DNA from 4 places in the Nonomuraea sp. NPDC059194 genome. Region 1 is predicted to be linked to each of the others. Evidence: riboswitches for the same ligand, from Rfam matches in the RefSeq annotation. Region 1 holds a riboswitch; each other region holds the start of a gene.
The links. A riboswitch is a leader RNA that binds a small molecule or an ion and turns the genes downstream of it on or off. The one in region 1 is predicted to bind cyclic di-AMP.
Positions count from the first base shown of each region.

Region 2: it holds a riboswitch for cyclic di-AMP, as region 1 does, so the genes downstream of both, ACFXJ8_RS27665 (NlpC/P60 family protein) here and ACFXJ8_RS23955 (glycoside hydrolase family 25 protein) in region 1, are expected to answer to the same signal.
Region 3: it holds a riboswitch for cyclic di-AMP, as region 1 does, so the genes downstream of both, ACFXJ8_RS39645 (C40 family peptidase) here and ACFXJ8_RS23955 (glycoside hydrolase family 25 protein) in region 1, are expected to answer to the same signal.
Region 4: it holds a riboswitch for cyclic di-AMP, as region 1 does, so the genes downstream of both, ACFXJ8_RS35860 (hypothetical protein) here and ACFXJ8_RS23955 (glycoside hydrolase family 25 protein) in region 1, are expected to answer to the same signal.

Region 1 covers NZ_JBHZBH010000020.1:58,763-60,954, reverse strand. Annotated here, with positions in the region: gene ACFXJ8_RS23960 (DUF3237 domain-containing protein) at 1-220, shown strand, start outside; gene ACFXJ8_RS23955 (glycoside hydrolase family 25 protein) at 710-1,384, opposite strand; cyclic di-AMP (ydaO/yuaA leader) riboswitch at 1,410-1,572, opposite strand; gene ACFXJ8_RS23950 (hypothetical protein) at 2,041-2,192, shown strand, end outside.
Region 2 covers NZ_JBHZBH010000025.1:61,434-63,625, forward strand. Annotated here, with positions in the region: gene ACFXJ8_RS27655 (RDD family protein) at 1-302, opposite strand, end outside; gene ACFXJ8_RS27660 (amino-acid N-acetyltransferase) at 389-958, opposite strand; cyclic di-AMP (ydaO/yuaA leader) riboswitch at 1,234-1,382, shown strand; gene ACFXJ8_RS27665 (NlpC/P60 family protein) at 1,388-2,192, shown strand, end outside.
Region 3 covers NZ_JBHZBH010000055.1:12,300-14,491, forward strand. Annotated here, with positions in the region: gene ACFXJ8_RS39645 (C40 family peptidase) at 269-835, opposite strand; cyclic di-AMP (ydaO/yuaA leader) riboswitch at 933-1,076, opposite strand; gene ACFXJ8_RS39650 (3-isopropylmalate dehydrogenase) at 1,177-2,192, shown strand, end outside.
Region 4 covers NZ_JBHZBH010000042.1:12,542-14,733, reverse strand. Annotated here, with positions in the region: gene ACFXJ8_RS35870 (roadblock/LC7 domain-containing protein) at 1-223, shown strand, start outside; gene ACFXJ8_RS35865 (hypothetical protein) at 247-618, shown strand; cyclic di-AMP (ydaO/yuaA leader) riboswitch at 1,096-1,230, shown strand; gene ACFXJ8_RS35860 (hypothetical protein) at 1,389-2,192, shown strand, end outside.

The DNA of each region.
Region 1 (2,192 bases):
CGACATCGTTAACCGGGGGTACTACCACGAGGGCGGCCAGAGCCCCGACCAGTTCGACGGCGACCTCCAGGTGGCCTCGGCCGGCGTCTACTACCGCACGTCGCCGACCTTCCGCACCGACGCACCGGCCCACCGCTGGCTCGCCGAGACCGTGTTCGTCGGGCTGGCCCGCGAGGCGAGCGAGGACGTGGTGGCGATCCGCATGTACGCCCTGACCTGAGCCCCCCGCCCTGGGGCGCGGCGTCGATCTCGCGGTCACGGACGTGGTCCCAGGTTGCGGCGTCGGTCTCGCGGTCTCGCGGTCTCGCGGTCTCGCGGTCTCGCGGTCTCGCGGTCACACGGACTCGCGGTCACGCGGTCCCAGGTCGCGGCGTCGGACTCGCGGTCACACGGTCTCGCGGTCTCGCGGGCTCGCCGTGCCGCGCCGGGGTGGGCGCCGCGGCCCCCTCTGGAGCACATCCCGGAGGGCCGTCGCCGGTTCACCGCGCGGTAATGGGGGACGTCGCGGGGGAACACCGCCCGGGGGGACGAGGGGATGCGGGGCCGCGGCCAGTGCGGTGGTCGCGGCCCCGCCGTGCGGGGGTGTTCCCTCCACGACCCATCGTAGGAATGGCGATATGTCGCGACATCGGGTGATTGGTGGGCTTGTCGGGATCGAAAAGCTGAGGGCCGGGTCAACCGATCGGTTGACCCGGCCCTCACCTCCGACCTAGGCCCGCTTGTGGAAGCCCAGATCGCGCAGCCCCATGGGGGAGAGGCTGGCGACGTTGTGGTCGTGATCCGTGGACGCGTACTGGTGGATCGCCCACTCCTTCCATGGCTTCGGCGCGCTGACCTCGCCCTTCGCCTTGCCGTAGTGGGCGACCCAGAGCGGGTAGTCGCCCAGCCCGTCGCCGTGCCGCTGGGCGAACGACCACGAACTGTAGAAGATCGGCTTGACCCCGGTCGCGGCCCTGACGCGCTCCAGCCACCGCTTGGCCCAGGCGTTGACCTCCTTGGCCGAACGCCCGTCGGTCACCTCCAGGTCCAGGATGAGCAGGTCGCCGTTATCCAGCCCCTGCTTCTTGACGACGTCGAGGAACCGGTCGGCCTGCCGTACCGGATCGGCGCCGGGACGGCCGAAGTGGTAGGCGCCGCGAACGAGCCCGTTCTTCTTGATCTCGGCCCAGTTGCGGGCGAACGTGGCGTCGGCGAACGAGGTGCCCTCGCTGGCCTTGGCGATGCCGAACGACAGCCCGTCGGCACCCCAGTCGAAGCCCTGGTCGTGGTTGGAGACGTCCACGCCGTACGGCTTGGTTTCGGCGGTGGCCATGGCGGGGGTGGCCCAGACCAGCGCCGCTGCCGCGACGCACGCGCCTACCAGCCGGGCTTTCTTGTGCGGCATTGTGAACAGCTTGTACAAGAGGTGGGTCCTCTCCTTGGGACGCCTACCGGGTTAGCTGACGGGTTCGGGCCAGGAGATGCCCTACCGCTGGATTTCGAGCAGGCCGCACTCTGCTCGGGGTCGCGGATTCACCCCAGAAGGCTGGGTCCCCGGCTCCCCGCTGGGCGGGAACTCGGCGGCCGGTGGCAGCCCTCCCAGTGAAGGCCGATAACCATCCGGTAACGCCGGACCCTAATAAAGGACCGCTCAAAAAGCAAAATCCGGATAAGTAAAACGGCCACGGATCGCCAAGCCCGCCGTACATGGGCCTCCATGGCCAGGGCGACCTCGTCGGGCCGCCTCCGGCCCCGCCCGCAGTGGGTGCCGCACGGCGTCGAACCGGACGCACGGCCCCCCTTCGAGTGGGCGCGTGGCCGAAGAACACGGTGCGCTCCTGCGAGCCGCGGTGGTCGCCACTCATGGTCAGGCTGCCGACGCGGACAGTGGTACCTCGGCTACCCGGGCTCGCGCGGAGAGGTAGTTGTTGACGGTGCGGGGCCTACTTCCTGGGGGAGATGGTGGTCGGCCTCGAGCGAGGACAGGTCATACCTTGTAGATCCGGATGAGAGTAGAGATCGGTGTCCCACCGAATCCGTCCTGCCGCCAGAGGAGCGAATGTGACCTTGAACGCGGAGACTGTGACCGCTGTCGACGAGTACTTCTCCCGGTACGGAAGACGGCGTCACAGACTGGCGCGCCTGCATCGCGGCATGGTGGAGTTCATGGTCGCCGAGTACGGGACAGAAGTCCTGGACCGGCTAGAGCTGGA
Region 2 (2,192 bases), on a different contig from region 1:
CCGGGCTGGCCGTAGGGGGGCTGCTGGCCAGAGGGCTGGCCGTAGCCGGGCTGCTGACCCTGACCGTAGCCCTGCTGGCCGTATCCCTGCTGCTGCTGGCCGTAGCCCTGCTGCTGGCCCTGCTGCTGGCCGTAGTCGGGCTGGCCCTGGGGCGGCTGGCCGTAGCCGCCGCCCTCATGGCGGTAGCCCACGACCGTCACGTCAGGATCGGGCTGCTCGCCCGGGCGTCCCGCGTTCTGCTGACCGTATCCGGAATTGTCATCAGGTTGATCCTGCGGATACGGCGGCTGTCCAGTGCTCACCGTGTCACCTCGCTTCGATGGCGCATGTGGCACATGTCAGGACACATGCTTGCTGTTGCCCAACGTATCGACATGAGTATCAACAATCACCTTTCCCCTTGGTCAACCCCATAGTCAACTGCGTCCAGATGGAGCAACATCCTGGTGTTGCCAAGGGTGTTGGGCTTGACGTGCTCGAGGTCGAGAAACTCGGCCACACCCTCGTCGTAGGAGGCCAGCAACTCGGCGTAGACCTCGGGCGACACCGGTGTCCCCTGGATCGGCACGAAGCCGTGCCGGGCGAAGAAGTCGACCTCGAACGTCAGACAGAAGACCCTGCGAAGCCCCAGGTCACGGGCCGCTGCCACGAGCGCGGTAACAATACGGTGACCGATTCCTGAACCTTTGACGGCGGGGTCCACGGCGACCGTGCGAATCTCGGCGAGGTCCTCCCAGAGCACATGGAGCGCGCCGCAGCCGACGACCTGGCCGCCGCGCTCGGCGACCCAGAACTCCTGGACGTCCTCGTACAGCGTGACCGTGGCCTTTTCCAGCAGCTTGCGGCCCGCTCCCGCGTAGATGTCGACCAGGCGTCTGATCGACCTGACGTCCGGCGTGCGGGCCCGCCGTACGACGATCTCGGTGTCCTGCATTGTGCGCTCGACGACCTGCTCCATGGCCCTTCAGCGTACCTAGCTCGTTTCGGCCCACCCTTAACTACCGTCACATGACTCACTGTGGCTGGGCGAGCACGTTACGCATCCCTGCACGACAAACCCGACAAACCTTCGCGAATCTCGGTAAAAGCTTTGCAATCCCCTGGTCGATCGGGCTTTTGCGTGATCTGTCCGTGATCCTTTGGATGCGCGTCCTCTACTGGATTGGCAGTTCTGGTTGAGCACGAACCTTGCTTGCACTAGTGTCCACCGACGATGTCCCCCGCGCGCCAAGGCGTGGGGGCGCGCCTAATCCCCCCAACACGGGGAGCCGGGGACCCGCCGGCGGCCGCCAGTCGCCAAGGGGTGAGTCCGAGCCACGCTCGGTAGGGCTGCTCCGGCCCGAACCCGTCAGCTAACCCGGTCGGCGACTACGAGAGGAGCTGGTTGGTGAAGCGCAGGCGCAGCCGCGAGGGGAAGTCCGCGGGCGAGCACGCCCGCCCCCACGAACCCGGTTCCCGCCGGATGCGGTTCGCGATCGTGGGCGCCGCGATGGCCGTCCTGGCCCTCACCACGCCACTCGGTACGGCCACAGCCGACCCCAAACCCACGCTCAAGGAGCTCGCCGAGCAGGTCGAGAAGCTCCACAACGACATCGAGACGCTCACCGAGCAGTACAACGGCCAGCGCGAGAAGCTCAAGGGCGTCAAGAAGTCCGCGGAGAAGGCCAAGAAGATCCTGGCCACCAGCGAGGCCGACCTGGCCGCCAAACGCGCGCGGGCCACGATCCTCGCCGAGAGCACCTACATGACCGGCGGCTTCTCCAACGGCCTCGCCTTCGCCAGCTCCGCCGACCCCGACGCCTTCCTCGACGCCGCCGCCACCTCCTACGCCCTCGGCCAGCAGCAGGGCCAGGAGGTCAAGGAGCTCGCCGAGTCCATCGCCGCCGCCGAGCAGGCCAGGGCGACGGCCAAGTCACGCCTGGCCGAGGTGCAGAAGCTCGTCGACGACCTGGACGGCAGGCGCGACAAGATCTCCTCCATGGTGGCCAAGGTCGAGAGCAGCCTGTTCAGGCGCGCGCTCGGCGAGGCCGGGCGGCCCGGCACCCGCGCCACCAAGGTCAACCTGCCGATCGTCGGCAGCGGCAAGGCGGCAGCCGCCGCGCGCTGGGCGCTGACGCAGCAGCTCAAGCCGTACGTGTGGGGCGCCGAGGGCCCGAGCTCCTACGACTGCTCCGGCCTGGTCATGGCCGCCT
Region 3 (2,192 bases), on a different contig from region 1:
GATCCGACGTCCGATCCACTCGCGTCCGCGAAACGAGTTGAGTCACGTGTACGACATGTATCCATGGAACCGCGCCGAAGACCATGACGAGGAGGCGGCGGAGGCCGTCCAGACCGCGCTGGATCGCAGGGACAACGGCGGCTCCCCCTTTCCCCGCTGAACGGGACCACCCGGTGGAGTTCCCCCTGCTCCACCGGGCCGTCCCTGCGCGCACGCGTCAGCCCGGGAACCCCTGGGGACGGTGGCTCCCGGGCTGATGAATGGGAATCTAAAGAGTGGCCCGTAGTGACAGCGGGGCCGACTCGGCCTCGCTCTCGGCCTCGGCCAGCTCCCGCGCCTGCGCCACGCCCTTCGGGTCGGGCCGTACCGCGCCGACGAACGCCTGCCGGCGCCACGCGCTGAGCTTCTCCTCCTTCACCACGTCACCGGTGCGCGGCGCGTGCACCATGTAGCCGTCCTTGGAGATCATTCCGACGTGCCCGAGGTTGCTGAAGAACACCAGGTCGCCGGGCTTCAGGTCCTTCCACTCGATCTTCTTGTCGAAGGCCCGGTACTGGTCGCGGGCCACACGGGGAAGCTGGATCCCCGCCTTCTGGTAGGCCCTCAGCATCAGCCCCGAGCAGTCGTAGCCGCTGGGGCTGGTGCCGCCCCAGACGTACGGCGTGCCCTGCTTGGACATCGCGAACTTCAACGCGATCTGCCATGCGGGCTTGGGGGTCTGCTTGAGCTGGGCCTTCTTGATGTCCGCTCCGGTGAGGGTCACCGTACGGGCGGGGTCGGCCTGAGCGGGCCTGGTGTCGCCAGGTTGGACCGGCTGGCTCTTGGGGGGCTTCACCTGGATGGGGGCGGCCGTCGCGGGGGAGGCGGCGGCGGTTGATCCTACGGCGAGGAGGCCGCCGACAACGGCGGCCGTGATGATCCGAGACAGGGGAATGTCCTTCCACGGGGCCGACCGGGTTAGCTGACGGGCTCGGGCGTGGAAGTCGCCCTACGACATGGGGATGCCGATTCGCCCCAGGGGGGAATGGGTCCCCGGCTCCGTGCGGACGTCGCAGCGGATTAGGCTGGCAGGGACTCTAACGAAAGGGTCAAAAGACCGCAATCCAGACAAAACGGAATGTCCGGACCTTGAGATGCGGTGTTCGCCAGCCGAGACGAGCAGGTAAGGTACCGGCCATGGAGTCGCGCAACATTCGTCTGGCCGTCATCCCCGGGGACGGGATCGGCACCGAGGTCGTCGCCGAAGGGCTCAAGGTCCTGGAGGCGGTCGGCGCCAAGATCGAGACCACCCACTACGATCTGGGCGCCACCCGCTACAACGCCACCGGTGAGACCCTCACCGACGAAACCCTGCAGGAGCTGCGCGGTTACGACGCCATCCTGCTCGGCGCGATCGGCGACCCGAGCGTCCCGCCGGGGGTGCTCGAGCGCGACCTGCTGCTGCGACTCCGCTTCGAGCTCGACCACTACGTCAACCTGCGCCCGGTGAAGCTCTTCCCCGGCGTGGAGACCCCGCTGGCCGACACCACCGCCGAAGACATCGACATGGTCGTCGTCCGCGAGGGCACCGAGAGCCTCTACGCGGGAGCAGGCGGCGTCCTGCGGCGCGGCACGCCCCACGAGATCGCCACCCAGGAGTCGCTCAACACCGCCTACGGCGTCGAGCGCGTGGTCCGCTACGCCTTCGCCAAGGCCGCCGAGCGCCCCCGCAAGAAGCTCACGCTGGTCCACAAGACCAACGTGCTGACCTACGCGGGCGACCTCTGGATGCGCACGTTCAACCGGGTCGCCGCCGACTTCCCCGACGTCACGACCGACTACCAGCACATCGACGCCGCCTCGATGTTCTTCGTCAGCCAGCCTGAGCGCTTCGACGTGATCGTGACCGACAACCTGTTCGGCGACATCATCACCGACATCGGCGCCGCCATCGCCGGCGGCATCGGGCTGGCCGCCAGCGGCAACATCAACCCCGACAGGACCGCGCCCAGCATGTTCGAGCCGGTCCACGGCAGCGCGCCCGACATCGCCGGCCAGGGCAAGGCCGACCCGACCGCCACCATCCTGTCCGTCGCCATGATGCTCGACCACCTCGGCCTGACCGAGGAGGCGGCCCGCGTCGAGCAGGCCGTCGCCGACGACATCGTCGAGCGCCTCGCCGGGTGGGCCGGCCGTACGACGCACGAGATCGG
Region 4 (2,192 bases), on a different contig from region 1:
GGCCGCGCTGCTCGCGCTCAGCAAGCGCATGGCCGTCATGGCAGGCAAGGGCGCCCTGGAGGAAACCCTCATCTCGGGCACCGCGGGCTTCGCCGCCTTCTACGCGGCCGGTCCCACGATCGTCCTCACAGTCCTGGCTGAGCCCGGTACCAACCTCGGGCTGCTGCGACTGGAGGGTCGCAAGACGGCGGCGAGCGTCGCCGCCATCGCATCGCGAAAGTGACTCAATCCACACGGAGGAAACGCATGGCCAGCATGGACGTCTCTCTCAAGGAGATGATGGCGATCGACGGCGCTGTCGGCGCCGTCGTGGTCGACTACGGCAGCGGCATGGCGCTGGGCGCCCTGGGCGGAGCCAAGGACCTGGACCTGCAGGTGGCGGCCGCGGGCAACACCGAGGTCGTCAAGGCCAAGTTGCGCACGATGGACTCCCTCGGCCTCAAGGACACCATCGAGGACATCCTCATCACGCTGACCGGCCAGTACCACATCATCAGGCCGATGACCGGCAGGGGCGGCAAGGGACTGTTCCTTTACCTCGCGCTGGACCGGGCCAGGGCCAACCTCGCGATGGCGCGGCACCGGCTGCGCGCGATCGAGGAGAAGCTCGAGGTCTGACGGACCGCGCCCCGTGTCCGCGGCGCGGCGGACACGGGGCGCCCCGTACGGCCAAGCAAAGCCGCGCCATCAGGGCCGCGCAAAGCGAAGCCGCACCACCAAAGCCGCGCAAAGCGAAGCCGCCCCACCAGGGCCGCGCAAAGCAAAGCCCGCCAGGGCCGCGCAAAGCGAAGCCGCCCCGCCAGGGCCGCGCCACCAGACCCGTACCGCTGGGGCCGCGCCCCTCGACGCCGTGACCAATCCGGCGTTCAACCAAGACTTTTTCATGATTTTTCGCCATTGATCGAATTACCGTGCCGGTCCCTGCGAAACCCGTTGTTTCGCAGGGGTTTCCGTGCCTTCTGCGCCTGTCGAATCGTGACGATAAAGGGTAGATCTTCTTTCCGATTCATGGCTTTGCTTTTGCCTTTGGGGTGGTTTGCCCCTAGAGTCCATTGCATTACCGAGCGGTGACCGAGCTCTTCACCAGGGAGAGTCGGCCGGTCGGCGCCGAATCCCGCGAACGCGGGAACCGGGGACCCATCTCCTTGGGGTGAATCCGGCCCAGTGCCGGTAGGGCATCTCCACGCCCGAACCCGTCAGCTAACCCGGTAGGCGAGATGGAGAGGACCATACTCGTGTACTTGCACCCCCCGAACTGAGCGGCGCCTTCTTCCCGCTTCCTTCGCGCTCCCTTTTTGCGTAGCGACTGTCAGGCCCATGCCCGGCTACGCCTTTGCCTGATCTTCATTTGAGCGCGGATCTCCCTATCCCTCGCACAAAGGACTTTCATGACCCGCCGCTTCGGCATGCGCGTTTCCGCCCTGCTCGTCACCACCACCCTCGCCGCCGGTACCGGCGCCGCCGCCGCTTTCGCCGAGCCCACCGCCCCCGACATCAGCCAGGCCACCGAGCAGCGGACCCTCCTCCAGGGATCCACCACCGCCTCCTACTACTGGGACGACGCCTCCGGCCGCGCCGGTGACACCGGTCTGCCCGCCAGTGGCATCTCGATGCGCAAGGGCCTTGCCGCCAGCCCGAGCTGGCCCCTCATGACCGAGGGCTACGTCATCTACAAGGGCAAGAAGGCCCCGTTCTTCGTCGGTGACCGCGGCCCCGGCAACCCCTCGAACAACGGCATCATGCTCGACCTCGACGCCAAGACCTTCGCCGACCTCACCGGCGGCAGGTTCAACCCCAACAGCCTGATGGTGAACGGCAACGGCGGTCAGGGCCACATCAAGGTCCAGTACGTCATCACCAAGTGGGGCGACGGCGTGGGCAAGAAGAACCACCCGGTCGCCTTCTCCAGCGGCGCGTGGAGCCGCAAGGACAGGAACCCGGCCAAGCCGCCGGTCGACCTGCTCGCCGTGGCTGAGAAGAAGAAGGCCGCCGAGGCCAAGAAGGTCGAGGTCGTCGCGAAGAAGGACGAGAAGAAGGGCGACGAGCAGGGCGGCGCGGCCGTCGAGCCCGCAGCCTTCGACTCGGGCACCACGACCACCGCCGCCCGTACCGAGACCAAGGACGAGAACGGCCACACCGGCACCGCGCTCGCCCTCATCGGCGGCCTGGCCATCGTCGGTGGCGCCGGCTAC